4 regions of the Massilia sp. BHUDP2 genome follow, and region 3 is predicted to be linked to each of the others. Evidence: predicted binding sites of a transcription regulator. Region 3 holds the regulator's gene; each other region holds the start of a gene.
What was found. The regulator FNR, encoded in region 3, switches genes on or off when oxygen is low (the NO sensors DNR and NnrR bind a similar motif). The targets are predictions, from matches to a motif close to TTGATNNNNATCAA.
Positions count from the first base shown of each region.

Region 1: the regulator FNR is predicted to act here: its motif matches at 1,605-1,618, upstream of ACK6C6_RS09605 (universal stress protein).
Region 2: the regulator FNR is predicted to act here: its motif matches at 2,502-2,515, upstream of ACK6C6_RS22550 (carbohydrate kinase).
Region 4: the regulator FNR is predicted to act here: its motif matches at 2,282-2,295, upstream of ACK6C6_RS20065 (OmpW family outer membrane protein).

Region 1 is NZ_JBJUVW010000001.1:2,097,852-2,102,096, forward strand. It holds gene ACK6C6_RS09595 (VTT domain-containing protein) at 1-314, opposite strand, end outside; gene ACK6C6_RS09600 (6-phosphofructokinase) at 454-1,572, shown strand; gene ACK6C6_RS09605 (universal stress protein) at 1,685-2,143, shown strand; gene ACK6C6_RS09610 (GGDEF domain-containing protein) at 2,160-3,299, shown strand; gene ACK6C6_RS09615 (cation-translocating P-type ATPase) at 3,296-4,245, shown strand, end outside.
Region 2 is NZ_JBJUVW010000004.1:224,928-229,172, reverse strand. It holds gene ACK6C6_RS22560 (LysR family transcriptional regulator) at 1-419, opposite strand, end outside; gene ACK6C6_RS22555 (pseudouridine-5'-phosphate glycosidase) at 433-1,341, opposite strand; gene ACK6C6_RS22550 (carbohydrate kinase) at 1,344-2,450, opposite strand; gene xapA (xanthosine phosphorylase) at 2,710-3,552, shown strand; gene ACK6C6_RS22540 (phosphopentomutase) at 3,575-4,245, shown strand, end outside.
Region 3 is NZ_JBJUVW010000001.1:1,708,915-1,713,159, reverse strand. It holds gene ACK6C6_RS07690 (hypothetical protein) at 1-107, shown strand, start outside; gene ACK6C6_RS07685 (hypothetical protein) at 127-1,776, shown strand; gene fnr (fumarate/nitrate reduction transcriptional regulator Fnr) at 1,858-2,619, shown strand; gene ACK6C6_RS07675 (AraC family transcriptional regulator) at 2,630-3,385, shown strand; gene ACK6C6_RS07670 (DMT family transporter) at 3,446-4,245, shown strand, end outside.
Region 4 is NZ_JBJUVW010000003.1:736,766-741,010, forward strand. It holds gene pabB (aminodeoxychorismate synthase component I) at 1-1,604, shown strand, start outside; gene ACK6C6_RS20065 (OmpW family outer membrane protein) at 1,610-2,221, opposite strand; gene ACK6C6_RS20070 (glutathione peroxidase) at 2,333-2,932, opposite strand; gene ACK6C6_RS20075 (CoA-binding protein) at 3,027-3,452, opposite strand; gene ACK6C6_RS20080 (peptidoglycan recognition family protein) at 3,565-4,179, shown strand; gene ACK6C6_RS20085 (serine hydrolase) at 4,184-4,245, opposite strand, start outside.

The DNA.
Region 1 (4,245 bases), 390 kb from region 3:
ATGAAACGCAGCCGGTAGCCATTCCTCACGCGATCGCGGAACACGGTGCCGATCGCGAAGTTGACGATGTCGCCGACCACCGCCGCGACGATCAAGAGCGGGATCAGCACCGGCAGCGAGAGCATGCCCTTCGCCGCCAGCGCGCCGGTCACGAACAGGAGCGAGTCGCCGGGCAGGAAGGGCATCACGACCACGCCGGTCTCGACGAAGATCACTGCGAACAGCAGCACGTAGACGAGCACCTGGTATTCGGCCGCGAGTACGGAGAGATGGCGGTCAAGGTGGAGGAACCAGTCGAGCAGGGTAGAGAGCATGTCGTTTGTGTGTGAATGATGTGGGCGGCATTGTACCTCTGCCGCGGTGCGCTGCCTAACATGGCTGTGCAGATTCGCCACGAGCGGCGGATCGGTCCCGGCGCGCGTGCTATAGTCGGCAGCACCACAGGAGGCGCCCATGAACACCCGCATCCAGCGCATTGCCATCGCCACCGGGGGCGGCGACGCCCCGGGCCTGAACGCCGTGATCCGCGCGGTGGTGCTCGCATCCAGCCGGCACGGCTGGGAATGCTGGGGCATCCGCGACGGCTTCAACGGCCTGCTCGCGCCTGCCACCTGCCTCGGCGAGCCGGTCATGCGCCTGTCGCCCGACGCCGTGCACGGCATCGCGCACCTCGGCGGCACCATCCTCGGCAGCACCAACCGCGGCAACCCGCTGCGCTACCCTGTCCAGGGCGCGGCCGGCTTGGTGGAACAGGACCGCAGCGCCGAGCTGGTCGGCCTGTGCCGGGCGCGCGGCTTCGACGCGCTGGTGATGGTCGGCGGCGATAGCTCGATGGAAATCGCCGCCTGCCTGCAGCGCCAGGGCTTGCCGGTGGTCGGCGTGCCCAAGACCATCGACAACGACCTCGATTGCACCAACCAGACCTTCGGCTTCGATACGGCGGCCGGCTTCGCAACCGAATGCATCGACCGCCTGCACACCACCGCCGACAGCCAGCACCGCGTGATGGTGGTCGAGGTGATGGGACGCTACGCCGGCTGGATCGCGCTGCAGGCCGGCATGGCCGGGGGCGCCCATGCGATCCTGCTGCCCGAGATACCCTTCGACCTGGACGTGGTGGCCGAAGCCATTGGACGGCGCGACGCCGCCGGCAGGCGCCATGCGATCGTGGTGGCCGCCGAAGGGGCGCAGCCCGTCGGCGGCGAGCGCGCGCGGCTGGCGGCCGCCGGCCGCGGGCATGCCGAGCGCCTGGGCGGCATCGGCGCCTGGGTCGAGGCGCAGCTGGCCCAGCGCACCGGCAAGGAATGCCGCAGCGTGGTGCTGGGCCACCTGCTGCGCGGCGGCAGCCCGTCGGCTTTCGACCGCGTGGTGGCGGCGCGCTTCGGCGCTTGCGCGGTGCGCGCGCTGGCGCGCGGCGAGTCCGGCGTGATGGTGGCGCTGGGCGGCCAGGAGATCGGCACCGTGCCCCTGGGCGAGGTGGCGGGCCGCAGCAAGCGGGTGCCGGTCGACGGCGATATGGTGCGCACGGCGCGCGAGCTCGGTATCTGTTTCGGCGACCAGGCGGTTGGCTAGGATTGCCAAAGCATTAAGGCATCGGTTCGATTTTGATTTATATCAAAGATTTTTAGCATCCGCGAGGACAGACTGGTCCTCAAGCGTTCGTCCACCCTGTCTGGAGATTGCCATGTACCGACGTATCCTGGTCCCGACCGACGGGTCGCCCGTTTCCGAAGCGGCGGTCGATGCCGCCATCGAGTTCGTCCACGGCCGCGAGGGCAGCGAGATCGTGGCGCTGTCCGTCGCCGTTCCCGAACCCACCTTCCAGTCGCTCGAAGGCGCCATGGCCTACGATCCGGGCCTGCAGATGGACGTGCTGCTGGAGCATGCCCAGCGCTACGTCGATGCCATCGCCGCGCGCTGCGCCAAGGCGGGCGTGGCCTGCACGGCGCTGACCTGCAGCGCGCTCGACCCCGCCGAGGCGATCGCCGATGCCGCGCGCGAGCAGCAATGCGACCTGATCGTCATGGGTTCGCACGGCCGGCGTGGCCTGAGCCGTTTGCTGGCCGGCAGCGTGACCCAGGCCGTGCTCGCAGGCGCGCCGGTGCCGGTCATGGTCTTGCGGCCAGCCGCCGGCGCCGGCTAAGGGCGGCCACGTGCAGATGGGGAAACAGCGTCCGGCCTCATCTCCATTCCGGGCCGCGCGCCTGACCGGCGAGCTCGCGCCCGACGACGAACGCGAATTCGGCCTGGCGCTCGACCGCAGCCTGTCCGGCATGCTGCCGGCGCTCGGAGGCTTGTTCGGTCTCGGCGTGCTGCTGTTCAGCGCATGGGACTACTGGATCGCTCCCCAGCAGGCCGCCACCACTGCGCTCATCCGGCTGGGCCTGGTCCTGATCGGCGCCATCGGCTATCGGGACTGGGACGGGCGCATCCCGCTCGCCTGGCGCTGCGCCCTGGTCTACATCACCCATGCCGGCGCGATGATCCTCAGCGCCGCCCTGCTGCCCGATGGCCTGCTGCTGGCGCTGCCGGCGATCACGGGGGTGATGTTCCCGCTGGCCCTGGTCGAACCGCGCCTGCCTCGCTTGTCTGCGCTGGTCCTGGTGCCGAGCCTGCTATTCCTTGGGTTGGCGGCAGCGCAGTTGCCGGAGCCGGCCTTCGCCAGCAGCGTGCTGGCCTACCTCGTGATGCTCGGCCTGGTGGCGGGGGTGGCGCGCTTCCAGGGACGGCTGGTGCGCAGGAATTTCCTGGCCGAGCGCGCCTTGCGCCATGCAGCCCGCCACGACAGCCTGTGCGGGGTGCTGGCGCGAGGCTATCTGCTCGAGCTGGCCAGCCACGATATCACGCTGGCGCGGCGCTACGGCCATCCGCTGGCGATCGCCATGCTCGACATCGACTTCTTCAAGCGCGTCAACGATACCTGGGGCCATCCGGTTGGCGACGCGCTCCTGCGCGCGGTCAGCCAGGCATGCGCGGACTTGCTGCGCGCCAGCGATTACTTCGGCCGGGTCGGGGGAGAGGAGTTCGTGTGCGTCATGCCCGAAACCACGGTCGAGGAAGCCCTCGCCTGCGCCGAGCGCATGCGAATGGCAGTGGGTGCGATCCGCCTCGCGATTCCTCGGGGCGAAGTGCGCTGCACGATCAGCATCGGGGTCGCCGGCCTGGCCCCCGGGCATGCCGGCGTCGAGGATCTGCTGGCCGACGCCGATGCGGCGCTGTATCGGGCCAAGTCGAACGGCCGCGACCGCGTCGAGCTGGCGCGCGAGACCCTGGCGGCCTCCGAAAGGGAGATCCCATGAAAGTCGAGCTCGGCGCCACCGGCCCTGCCGGACTGGACAGCGAGGAAGCCGCGCGGCGCCTGGCGCGCGACGGCCCCAACCGGCTGCCCGACAGCGGCGGGCGGCGCTGGCGCCGCATCGCGCTCGATGCCGCGCGCGAACCGATGTACCTGCTGCTGGTCGGGGCCGCGATCCTGTACCTGGTGCTGGGCGAACCCTTCGAAGGGGCCTTCCTGTTCGGGATGGTGGTCCTGATGCTGTGCATGACGCTGTACCAGGAGGGCCGCACCGAGCGCGCCCTGCAGGCGCTGCGCGAGCTCGGCGCGCCGACCGCCCTGGTGTGGCGCGACGGCAGCGCCCGGCAGCTGCCGGCCGCCGAGCTGGTCGAAGGCGACCTGGTCGAGCTGGGCGAAGGCGACCGGGTGCCGGCCGACGGCCTGCTGCTGGCGGCGGCCGGCCTGCAGGTGGACGAGTCGCTGCTGACCGGCGAATCGGTTCCGGTGGGCAAGCTGCCGGCGCCGCAGGGTGGCGAAGTGGGCAGCAGCCCGCAGGCGCCCGGCGGCGCCGGCCTGCCGTGGGTGTATTCCGGCACGCTGGTGGTGCAGGGGCATGGCCTGGCCCGGGTCAGCGCCACCGGCGTGCGCAGCGAGATCGGCCGTATCGGGGCTGCGCTGGGCGGCATCGCCCCGCCGCCCGGGCGCCTGCAGCGCGAGACCAGGGCCCTGGCGCGCCGCTTCGCGATTCTGGGTGGCGCCGTCAGCGCCGCACTGGTCCTGCTGCTGGTGCTGCGCGGCCAGGATCCCCTGCAGGCGCTGCTGGCCGGCATCGCCTTGTCGATGTCCATGTTGCCGGAAGAGTTTCCTGTCATTCTGACCGTGTTCCCGGCCATCGGCGCCTGGCGGCTGGCGCGCAGCCAGGTGCTGACCCGGCGCCTGGCGGCGATCGAGATCCTCGGCTCGACCTCGGT
Region 2 (4,245 bases), on a different contig from region 3:
GCGCGCAGCGCTTCCCACTGGTCGTTCGGGCCCAGTTCGTGGATGGTCCAGGTCACGCGCGGGTACTGGCTCTGGAACTGTTCCAGCAGGGACGGAATCGGCCCCCACATCGCCGAGCCGACGATGCCCACGCGCAGCCGGCCCACTTCGCCGCGGTCGATCTGGCGGATGGTGTCGATCGTCATGCGCATCTTGGCCAGCAGCTCGGCCGCTTCCACCATCAGCGCCTTGCCCGCCACCGTCAGCTCGAAGCTGCGCGTGGTGCGCGTGAACAGGCGCACCCCGAGTTCGCTCTCCAGCTTCATGATCTGCTGGCTCAGCGGCGGCTGCGAGATGTGCAGGCGTTCGGCCGCGCGCGAAAAGCTTTTCTCTTCGGCCACGGCCAGGAAGTAGCGCAGCTGTTTCAGGTCGATCGACATGGCGCGTCGTGGATCAGGCGTTCAAGGCCACGGCCAGGCGTGCGCCGACCAGGGCATTGTGCTTGACCAGGGCGATGTTGGTCGCCAGGCTGCGGCCTTTGGTCAGTTCCTTGATGCGGGCCAGCAAGAAGGGAGTGACGGCCTTGCCCTTGACGCCTTGCGCCTCCGCTTCGCCCAGCGCCTGCCGGATGATGGCGTCGATTTCCTCGCTCGGCATCGCCGCTTCGGCGGGAACCGGGTTGCTGACCACCACGCCGCCCGCCAGGCCGAGCTGCCACTTGGTGCGGATGAAGGCTGCCTGTTCTGCCGGCGTGTCGAGCTGGAAGTCGGCCTTGAAGCCGCTCTCGCGCGTGAAGAAGGCCGGGAAGCCCGGCTGGCCGACGCTCAGCACCGGCACGCCGTGGGTTTCCAGGTATTCCAGGGTCAGGCCGATGTCGAGGATCGACTTCACGCCGGCGCAGACCACGGCCACGCTGGTGTGGGCCAGTTCCTGCAGGTCGGCCGAGATGTCGAAGCTGGTCTCGGCGCCGCGGTGCACGCCGCCGATGCCGCCGGTGACGAACACCTCGATGCCCGCCAGCTGGGCGCAGATCATGGTGGCGGCGACGGTGGTGGCGCCGAGTTTGCCGGTAGAGAGCACATAGGGCAGGTCGCGGCGGCTGACTTTCAGCGCGTCGGGCGAGGCGCCCAGCAGCTCCAGCTGCTCGTCGTTCAGGCCGACGCAGATCCGTTCGTCGATGATGGCGATGGTGGCCGGCACCGCGCCGGCGTCGCGGATGATCTGCTCGACTTCGCGTGCGGTCTGCACGTTCTGCGGGTAGGGCATGCCGTGCGAGATGATGGTCGATTCGAGCGCGACGACGGGCTTGCCGGCGGCGCGCGCGCTTGTTACTTCAGGCGAGAACAGGAGGAAGGATTGCATGGTCAGTCCAATACAGATTCGTTGAGAGTATCCAGGTGGCCCGGTTCGAGCGCAGGGCAGACGGTCTGCTCGCATTCGATGGTCATGGCGGAGAGTTGCAGGCCGCGGCGGCAGGCCAGGCCGAGGTCGGCCTCGCCGCTGTGCAGCGACCAGCAGACGGCGGCGGCGAAGGCGTCGCCCGCACCGGTGACGTCGACGACCTCGACCTGCGAGGCATCGAGGCGCAGCACGCCGCCATCCGAGGTATACATGACGCCGCGTGCGCCGCGTGTGACCACCACGTCCTGCACGCCCTGGGTCTGCAGCTCGCGGCAGGCGGCGCCGATGGCGGCGTCGCTGTCGAGCGGGCGCTTGAGGCGGGTCGCCAGCTCGCCTTCGTTCAGGATCAGGAGGCGCAGGCCGCGCAGCTGCTCCGGCAGGCGCGCCATCTTTGGTTCCGACACCGCCACCAGCACCAGCGACACGCCGTCGCGCGCTGCACCGTCGAGCAGGGCGGCAATGGTGTCGTGGGGGAGGTTGAGGTCGGCCACCAGCAACGCGGCGCTGGCGCATTGTTGCTGGCGAGTGGCGAGGAACTCCGGGCTCAGGCGCTCGTTCAGGGCCATGTCGGCCAGCGCCACGACCATCTCGCCGTCCTGGTCCAGCACCGCGGTATAGGTGCCGCTACTGACGCCGTCGAGGCGCAGGGCGCCGCGGGTGTCGATGCCGACATCCTCGGCGTGGGCGAGCAGGGCGCGGCCGGACGCGTCGTTGCCGACCGCCGTGATCAGGGCCACCGGCGCGCCCAGGCGCGCCAGGTTCTCGGCGATGTTGCGGGCGACGCCGCCGAAGGATTCGTCCTGGCTGGCCGGGTTCGAGGTGCCGAGCGCCAGCTTGGCGGTGCTGCGCAGCTTGCGGTCGAGGTTGGAAGCGCCGATGCACAGGATCGGACGCTGGTCCGGCAGCACGTAGGCACGCCCCAGGATGCGGCGCTCGCGCACCAGGGTGGCGATGTAGTTGGCCACGGCCGAGCGTGACAGCCCGAGCTGGGCCGCCAGGTCCTGTTGCGAGATGAAGGGATTCGCGCGGATCAGCTCGTACAACTGTTCTTTTTTTGGCAGCTCGGTCACGGTGGTGTGTCGATGAGAGTAAACAAATGTTTGTATATACTAGACAAATGTTTGGTCGACGTCAAAGAAAATCGGTTTCTATGTCTGTAGGTCAACAATACACGGAATCATTTATTTTTTAAACCAATAAATCGGCAAGAAAAATGGTATTTGCCATACATATCGCCCCTCATGCATAGTTATAATATTCCGGCTGGTATGTAGCAAACCCTGTTCCAGCCCCTCCTCACGTCTCCCGAATCCGCACACAAGGACTACCATGTTCAGCAATACCCCATTTGAAGCAGCAGAAGTCATCAAGGCCCGCAAACCCGGTTTCGCACCGCGCGCCGCATTGATCCTGGGTTCGGGACTGGGCGTGCTGGCCGAGCAGATGACGGACGCGGTGTCGATCAGCTATGCCGACCTGCCGGGCTTCCCGATCAGCACCGTGCACGGCCACGCGGGCGAGCTGGTGCTCGGTACCCTGGCCGGCGTGCCGGTCGTGTGCATGAAGGGCCGCGGCCACTTCTACGAAGGCTACGGCGCCAACGTCATGACCTCCGCCGTGCGCACCTTCAAGCTGATCGGCTGCGAGATGCTGCTGGTGACGAATGCCGCTGGCTCGCTGCGTCCCGAAGTGGATGCGGGCAGCGTCGTGGTCCTGAACGACCACATCAACCTGCTGCCGGGCAGCCCGATGGCCGGCCCGAACGACGAGCGCTTCGGCCCACGCTTCTTCAGCATGGCCAATGCCTATGACGCCGACCTGCGCGCCATGATCAAGGAAACCGCGGCCGCCAAGGGCATCACCCTGCACGAAGGCGTGTACCTGGCCTGCCCGGGCCCGAACTTCGAGACCGCCGCCGAAATCCGCGCCTTCAAGACGATGGGCGCCGACGTGGTCGGCATGTCGGTGGTGCCGGAAGTGATCTCGGCGCGCCACTGCGGCCTGAAGGTCGCCGGCATCTCGGCCATTACCAACCTGGCCGAGGGATTGACCCCGTTCCCGCTGTCGCACGAGCAGACCCTGAAGTACGCCGCGATCGCGGCCAAGGACCTGGTCACCCTGATCCATTCCTTCATCGAGCGCCTGGGCGCAAGCCCGCGCGCGGAAGCCTAATTTTCGAAAGAGCGAGCGATCCATGTCACGCGCATTCATCCTCCTGCTTGACTCGTTCGGCCTGGGCGCCTTGCCCGACGCCGACAAGTACGGCGACGCAGGCGCCAACACCTTCGGCCACATCGCAGCATGGGCAGCGAAAGAGGGCAAGCCGATGTCGCTGCCGAACCTGGAGCGCCTGGGCCTGGCCGCTGCCGCCCACAAGGCCAGCGGCGAATGGGCCGCCGGCTTCAGCCAGCGCGACGGCTTCACGGGCGCCTGGGGCGTCGCGCGCGAGCAGTCGACCGGCAAGGACACGCAGAGCGGCCACTGGGAGATCGCCGGCGTGCCGGTGCTGTTCGACTGGGGCTACTTCCCGAAGATGGTGCCGTCCTTCCCGAAAGAGCTGACGGATAAACTGCAAGAGCTGACCGGCGTGCCCGGCTGGCTCGGCAACTGCCACGCTTCCGGCACCACCATCATCGACGAGCTGGGCGACGAGCACGTCGCTACTGGCCGTCCGATCCTGTACACCTCGGCCGACTCGGTGCTGCAGATCGCCGCCCACGAAGAGCACTTCGGCCTCGAGCGCCTGTACGAGGTCTGCGAGGCCGCGTATGAACTCGTCAAGCCCTACAACATCGGCCGCGTGATCGCGCGTCCCTTCCTGGGCGAGAACGGCAAGTACAAGCGCACCAGCAACCGCCACGACTA
Region 3 (4,245 bases):
CCCTGCACAACGTCGCCTCACGCTGGAACGGCGTCGACATCTGGGTCGACATCGCGTGGAGCAGCGACATCTCGCTCTACGCCGATTACCTGATCATCAACCCTTGAAGCGCACCAGGAGATTCCCATGGCACCAAATGATCGTCTCGACCAGGACGCAGCACTGCTCCTCGACCCCGGAACGCAGGAGCGCGCGGATTCATCAAGCACCAAAGGCCCCTGGGCCGTCGCCGAAGCGAGCGTCGGCACGGAAGGCGTGCAGCCCGCGCTGCAAGGGAACGGCTTTACCTACCGCCACGACTGGGGCATGCGCCGCGGCGAATGGCTGCTGCGGCTCAACTGGGACCTGATCCAGCCCGGCTCGCAGGTCTTCGTGGCCATCGGCGAAGGCGTGCCCGGCGGACCGCCCGCCGGCAAGTTCATCGGCGCGGCCCGCTACACCGTGCACAACGTCGCCCCGCGCGGGGGCGGCGTCGACATCTGGGTCAACATCGAGTGGAGCGCCGACATTTGGCTCTACGTCGACTACCTGGTCGTCAACCCGCCCTCGGCGCCCCCTGGCCTGCGCACGGTCTCGGTCACGGTGCACCGCCACAGCAGCGTAGCCCTGAGCGAAGCCGAGGCCGACCGGATCCTGGCCGACATGGGCACGATCCTCCAGAACGACGACAGCGGGCCGGACGTCACGACCCCGGTCCGTTTCGTGCGCAACGGCGCAGTCCGGCTGCTGCCGGCGAACATCCCCGGCACCATCCAGACCTCAAGCGACCTGAATGCCCTCCTGACCGCCGGCAGCGGGGTCAAGATCGTGCAGGCCATCCGCTGGTGCGGCGGCCCCGGCGACGGCATCATCGGCTGCGCCCCGGTCGGCAGCGCCTCGGTCAACGTGGCCGCGGTGCGCTTCACCGCCAACCAGGAAGGCCTGATCTGGGTGCACGAGTACGGCCACAACTGCGGCCTGCCCCACCGCACCGACGACCCGCGCGCGGTCATGTACCCGTCCGTCGGCGCCGACCACAACGTGGTCAACGCGGCCGAGTCCTCGGCGTACCTAGCAGGCCCGCTCAGCATCAGCGGCAAGGTGATGGCCGCCGGCGGCTGCTCCTGCGGTGCGGGCGGCCTGGCGCTGCCTGCCGACGTGCGCGACTTCGTCTCCCAGCACTGGATCGAGGGCGTGCCATGGGAGCTGGCCTCGCAGTACGGCGAGAAGGACGCCCGCCTGCTGCTGGACTGGCTGGTGAACGAGCCGGAGAAGCACGAGGAGTTCCTGACCCAGATCGTGGCCACCCTCGGCTACATCGGCAGCGAGATCGCGGTCCAGCCGATGATCGACTTCGTCGAAAGTGCGCGCGCCGGCCGTGCCGTGTTCAATGCCAGGAACACGGCCCTGCTGCGCCTCGGCGACCTGGCCAACCGCTCCGGCAGCCGGGCGGCGCTCGATTTCCTGGCGCGGGTCGCCGGCGACATGGACCTGGCGCGCACGCTGGCGGCGCCCCAGGCCAGCGCCGAGCTGCAGGCGGCCAAGGCGCTGCAGGACGTGGTGGCGCCGAGCCTCGACACCCTGGCGGCCGAGCTGGCGGTGTCGGCCACCTTCGGCCTGGCGCTGGCGGGCACGGTGCAATCGCAGCAGGCCGTGGAAGCGCTCAAGGGGAACGCCGACGCCTTCGCGACCGTGAACCAGGCGGCGCAGGAAGCCGCCGAGATCGCCGCGACCGTGCGCGCCAAGGGCCGGCAGGAGTATTACAGGATGAAGGCGGAACACCGGCATCACCTGTAATCGGGCTTGTATTTTGGAAATGAAACCCGCGGACGCGGCCTTTGTCTATAATGGCCGCGTCAGCATTTTCGTTTCCCTGCCATGAACCAACCCATCTCGCTCCCGGGCGAAGCGAAGGTCATCCAGGCCCTCAAGGCCAGCTGCAGCGCGTGCAGCATGCACCAGCTGTGCCTGCCGATGGGCCTCGAGGATGCCGACATCAATCGCCTCGACCAGATCATCGGCCGCCGCCGCCGGCTCGCGCGCGACGAGCGCCTCTACGCCATGGGCGAGCCCTTCCGCAACCTGTACGCGGTGCGCTTCGGCCATTTCAAGACCTATCAGGTCAACGCCGCCGGCGAAGCCCAGATCACCGGTTTCCAGATGGCCGGCGAACTGCTGGGCATGGACGCCATCAGCGGCACCCACCACTGCGACGCCGTGGCCCTCGAGGACAGCGAGGTGTGCGAGATCCCGTTCTCGCGCCTGGAAGAGCTGTTCGGCCACGTGCCGGCCCTGCTGCGCCACTTCCACCGCATCATGAGCCAGGAGATCACGCGCGAACAGAACGTCATGCTGCTGCTCGGCAATATGCGGGCGGAGCAGCGTTTCGCCGTCTTCCTGGTCAACCTGTCGGCACGCTACGCGGCGCGCGGCTATTCGCCGCACAGCTTCCAGCTGCGCATGTCGCGCGAAGACATCGGCAACTACCTCGGGCTCACCATCGAAAGCATCAGCCGCCTGCTGTCGCGCTTCAAGAAACAGGGCTGGCTGCAGGTCGACAAGCGCGAAGTCACCCTGCTCGACCCGGCCAAGCTCAAGGCGCTGGCGGCTGGCACCGACGTCTGCAGCCCGATGGGCTAGCGACACCGCCATGGCTGCTCCGCTGCTCGACCTGCATCTGCGCAGCTATGGCGCCGCGCGCAGCTCGGACCGCCACGAGTTCGGCCAGCTGGTGCTCCCCGTGAGCGGCGAAGTCGCCCTGGAAATCGAAGGCCGCCAGGCCCGGCTCGATCCGCTGCGCGTGGCGGTGGTGGCGCCGGGCGCCTGGCACTCGCAGTGCAGCCCGGTGGCCAACCGGTCGCTGATCGTCGACCTGGGACCGGATACTTTCGCGCAAGGACCCTGGCAGCGCCTGCTCGAGCAACCCTTCGGCGCCATCGGTCCGGCAGCGCGCAAGCTGGTCGAATTCATGGGCATCATGGCCGCCACCGCTCCGCCCGCGCCTTCCGTGCTGGCCGGCTGGACCCCGCTGCTGCTCGACACCCTGGTGCTGGGAGCGCCCGCACCAAGCTCGCGCCTGGCCGCCCTGCTCGCCCGCATCGAGGCCGAACCCGGCCTGCCGTGGACCACCGAGGCCATGGCGCGCGCCTCCAGCCTGAGCGTCAGCCGCCTGCATGCGCTGTTTCGCGAAGAGCGCGACAGCACGCCCCACGACTGGCTGCTGGACTGCCGCCTGCGCCATGCCTGCGAATGGCTGCGTGCGACGGCGCGCCCGGTGGCCGAGATCGCGCTGGCAGCGGGCTTTTCCGAGCAGAGCGCGCTGACCCGTGCCATGCGCAGGGCGATGGACACCACGCCCGCGGCCTACCGGCGCGCGTATCGCGAGAATCTGTCAAACCAGCAGTAGCCAGGGTCAAGAGCGCCGCGGGCATCCGGCCGACAATCTCCCTTCCCAAGGAGATCGTCCATGCTTTCGCAGATTCACACCACATCCCACACCACGCAACTCGGCATCGGCGCCGGCATCACCGCGGGCGCCTTCTGGGGCCTGGTGTTCCTGGCCCCGGAACTGGTGCCGGGCTTCTCGGCCCTGCAGCTGTCGGCGGGCCGCTACCTCGCCTACGGCATCGTCGCCGCCATCCTGGTCGCCCGCGCCTGGCCGCGGCTCAGGCAGCGACTGACCCGGGCCGACTGGCGCGGCCTGGCCTGGCTCAGCCTGGCGGGCAACATCGTGTACTACCTGTTCCTGGCCCAGGCCGTCCAATTGGGTGGCGTGGCCATGACCTCGATCGTGATCGGGCTGCTGCCGATCACCGTGACCCTGGCGGGCTCGCGCGAGCACGGCGCGGTGTCCTTGCGGCGCCTGGCCCCCTCCCTGCTGCTGGGCGGGGCCGGCCTGGCCTGCATCAGCTGGGATTCCTTGTCTTCCCTGGAGGGCGGCTCGGGCATCGGCCTCCTGTCGGCGATCGGCGCGCTGCTGTCATGGACCTTCTATGCGGTCGTCAACCGGCGCTGGCTGGCGCGCCTCGAGGGCATTTCGGCCAACGAATGGAGCCTGCTGGTGGGGGTGATGACGGGCGCCCAGGCCCTGCTGCTGGCGCTGCCGGCCTTCCCGCCCGGCGGCGCCGCGCACACGGGCAGCGAATGGCTGCAGTTCCTCGGGGTGGTGACGGCGGTCGGGATCTTCTGTTCCGTGATCGGCAACGCCTTGTGGAACTACGCCAGCCGCGCCCTGCCGATGGCGCTGATGGGCCAGATGATCGTGTT
Region 4 (4,245 bases), on a different contig from region 3:
GCGCGCTGGCGCAGGTGCTGCTGTTCGAACAGTGCGAGCACCTGGACGCAAGCCAGGTCGAGGCCTGGATCGCCACCCGCGCACCCGCCGACGAACTGGCGGGCGTGGCCGGCATCACGCCCAATGTGGACGAAGCGGCCTTCACCGATGCGATCCGGCGCATCCGCGACTACATCGCCGCCGGCGACACCTACCAGGTGAACTACACCTACCGCCTGCGTTTCGACACCTACGGTTCTCTGGTCAAGCTGTATGCGCGGCTGCGGGCGCGCCAGCGCGTGCCCTACGGCGCCCTGGTGGCCCTGCCGGACGGCGGCGCCGTCTTGTCCTTCTCGCCCGAGCTGTTCGTGCGCCACGAGGCCGGCAGGCTGCTGGCGCGGCCGATGAAGGGCACCGCGCCGGCCAGCGGCGACGATGCGGTGGATGAGGAGCGCTCCCGGGCGCTCTCTTCGGACACCAAGAACCGCGCCGAGAACCTGATGATCGTCGACCTGCTGCGCAACGACCTGGGACGGGTCGCCGTCACCGGCAGCGTCGAGGTGCCGGCGCTGTTCGAGGTGCGCCGCTATGGCGCCGTGCTGCAGATGACCTCGACCGTGCAGGCGCGCCTGCGCGAGGATGCGAGTCTGGAGGAGGTATTCGCCGCGCTCTACCCCTGCGGCTCGATCACGGGCGCGCCGAAGCGCCGCAGCATGGAGATCATCCACGAACTCGAACCGAGCGCGCGCGGCATCTATACCGGCGCGATCGGCTGGTTCGATCCACCCGCGCCAGGCAGCGCCAAGGGCTTCGGTGACTTCTGCCTGTCGGTCCCGATCCGCACCCTGGCGCTGGGTGCGCCGGAGGGCGGCACCCGCAAGGGAGAGCTGGGGGTCGGCGCCGGCATCGTGTACGACAGCGATGCCGCCTCCGAATACGCCGAATGCCAGCTCAAGGCGCGCTTCCTGACCGGCCTGCCCAACGAGTTCGAGATCTTCGAAACCCTGCGCGCTTCCTGGGACGACGGCTGCCGCCACGTCGAGCAGCACCTCGACCGCCTGGCCGCGTCCTGCCGCTACTTCGGCTATCCGTTCGACTATGGCGCCGCCCGCGCGGCATTGAACGAGGCCTGCCTGGCCCTGCCCCATGGCCAGCTGCACCGGCTGCGCCTGGCGGTGGCTCCCGGCGGCGCGCTGACCGTGCAGGCGGCGCCGATCACGCCCTTGAGCGAACCGGTGGCGCTGTTGCTGGCGCAGGAAAGCACCCATTCGGGCGACGTCTTCCTGCGCCACAAGACGAGCGTGCGCAGCCGCTACGACGCGGCCTGGCGCGCCGCCGAGGCGCAAGGGGCGTTTGACGCCTTGTTCTTCAACGAGCGCGGGGAACTGACCGAGGGAGGACGCAGCAACGTGTTCCTGCGTTTCGGCAGCGAGTGGATCACGCCGCCCTTGTCGAGCGGCCTGCTGCCGGGCGTGATGCGCGGCGTGCTGCTGCAGGCGCCGGCCTGGCGCGCCAGCGAACAGCTCATCACGCGCGAGATGCTGGCGGAGGCGGACGACATCGTCGTCTGCAATGCGCTGCGCGGGCCGCTGCGGGCGGTCCTGCTGGACGACCCGCAGGGCTAAGCTCTTCAGAAGCGGTAACCGAACCCCAGGCCGAACAGCACCGGATCCACCTTGACGGCGCTTGCCTTGGCGCCGCCGACCATCACGTCGCTGCGGATGTTCACTTTTTTCACATCGAGGTTCAGCGACCAGCGCGCATCGAGCCGGATGTCCACGCCGGCCTGCAGTGCCAGGCCCCAGCTGTCGTTCTCGAGATCGGCCGCGCCGTCCAGCAGCTTCACGCGCGAGATGCGCGTGTAGTTCAGGCCTGCGCCCACGTAAGGATTCACTGTCGACTGCGGTGCGAAGTGGTATTGGGCCGTCAGGGTCGGCGGCAGGTGGCGGAAGCTGCCGATGCGGGCGCCGTCCAGGGTGACGTCGTGCTTCTGTGGATAAGTCAGGATCAGCTCGGCCGCCAGGTGCGGCGTGAAGAAGTAGGAGATGTCGACTTCGGGGATAGTCTTGCCGGCCACGTGGATGCGGTCCGCGGCGCCGCTGCCGGCCACGGGCGCCGATTCATTCGCCGGGTCGATATGGACGGCGCGCGCACGCACCATCCAGTTGCTGTCCTGTGCCAGGGCCTGGCTGCCGGCAAGTGCGAGAGACATGGCCAGCACAGGCTTCAACAAGGTTTTCATTTCTTTTTCCTTTCGTCATAGTAACGAGAGGAAGAATATTGATGCAGCGCAAAAAAATCGTTGATGTGGATCAAATAACCATAACGCTAGAAAGGTTATTCGATCCCTGCCTTACATGGCGAGCGCCTGCTCGATCTTGCCGACCAGGGCCGGGTCTTCCGGCGTCACCTTGCTCGGGAAGTGTTCAAGCACCTTGCCATCGCGGCCGATCAGGTACTTGGTGAAGTTCCACTTCGGCGCCTGGCCGGTCGCCCTGGTGAGGCTGGCGTGCAGCGGGTTGGCTTCCGGCCCCGTCACCGAGCTCTTGGCGAACATCGGGAACTTGACCCCATAGGTGTTGAAGCAGAAGTCCGCGATTTCTTTCGCATTGCCCGGCTCCTGCTTGCCGAAGTCGTTCGAGGGGAAGCCCAGCACCACCAGACCGCGCCCGCCGTACTTCGCGTACAGCTTCTCGAGTCCTTCGTACTGCTTGGTGAAGCCGCAGTAGCTGGCCGTGTTCACGACCAGCACCACCTTGCCGGCGTACTGGCACAGGTCCTGCGGCGCGTCGTCCTGCAGGCGCTTGAAATTCTGCTTGAGGATGGCGGGGCAGCTCATCGGCATGCGGGCGGCAGCCGGAGCGCCCGGCGCGGACGTGGCCTGTGCGGCGGCAGGAAGAGCAGCGCTGGCCGCGGCAAGGGCAGCGAACAGCAGGGCGGTGGTCTTGATCATGGCGGGAAGTTCCCTGGTTGGTGATGCCACGATTGTAACGCAGCCGCCGCCTGTAAAGATGGCCGGATGGCCGCGGCGCCCGGACGATTTCCGTTCAGCCGGCGTTCAGGCTGCGGTGCTCGATCTTGATGCAGTGGTTCATGACGACGTCGAGGCCGGCGGCGCGCGCCAGGTCGGCGGCGGCCTGGTTCTCGATGTCCAGCTGCATCCACAGGCAGCCGGCGCGCACGGCGATCGCGTCGCGTGCGATCGGCGGGATGTCTTCGGACTTGCGGAAGCAGTCGACGATGTCGATCCGCTGGCCGTTGCTTGCCAGGGCGTCGGCTGCTTCCTGCAGCGTGGCGTACACCTGTTCGCCCAGGACGGTCTCGCCGGCGTAGCTCGGGTTCACCGGCACGATGCGGTAGCCGTTTTGCTGCAAGTAAGCGGCCACTTCATTGCTGGCGCGGTCGGGCTTGTTCGACAGGCCGACAATGGCGATGGTCTTGCTGTCGTTGAGGATCTGGGCAATGCTTCTCATGGTGGTTTGGCTCGATGTGGATTCGGTATCTAGCTTATCAGATGTGCATCATCGCTGGCGTCGCGGGCGCAAACGTGAAAAGATGCGGGCAGATCCGATTTCCATTCCAAGCATGCGCCCTACCGCCCTCTCCTTTCTCACCGCCCTGGCCCTCTCGCTGCCTCTTCACGCGGCCGAACCGCTGGCCGCGGTCGAACGCGCCATCGTGCCCGTCGCCAGCTGGGGCGGCACCCCGGCCGACGCTTCGAAAGCGCGCCGCCACACCATCAGCCAGATCACCCTGCACCACCAGGGCGAGCCCTTCAAGCCCGGCACCGATCCGCAGGGCTACCTGCGGCGCCTGCAGTCGTGGTCGCGCGCCAGCAAGGGCTGGCTCGACATCCCCTACCACTACGTCATCGACCTCGACGGCCGCATCTACGAGGCGCGCAACATCGACTTCGCGGGCGACACCAATACCGAATACGATCCGAGCGGCCACGCCCTGATCGAAGTGGTCGGCAATTTCGAGGAAGTGGAGCCGAACCAGCAGCAGCTGGAGGCCGTGGTCGACCTGATGGCGCTGCTGGCGGCCAAGTACAAGGTCTCGCTGGACGACATCAAGAGCCATCGGGATCACTCCGACAAGACCGTATGCCCGGGTGCGAACCTGTACCGCTACGTGAAGGAAGACTGGTTCCGCCACAAGGTGGCGCTGCGCCTGGCGGGTGAACAGGCCAGGCGCTGAACCCTTACAACTTGCGCGCCGGGATGCTGCGCCCGCCCTGCTTCAGCACGAAGCCCTGGCCGGCCG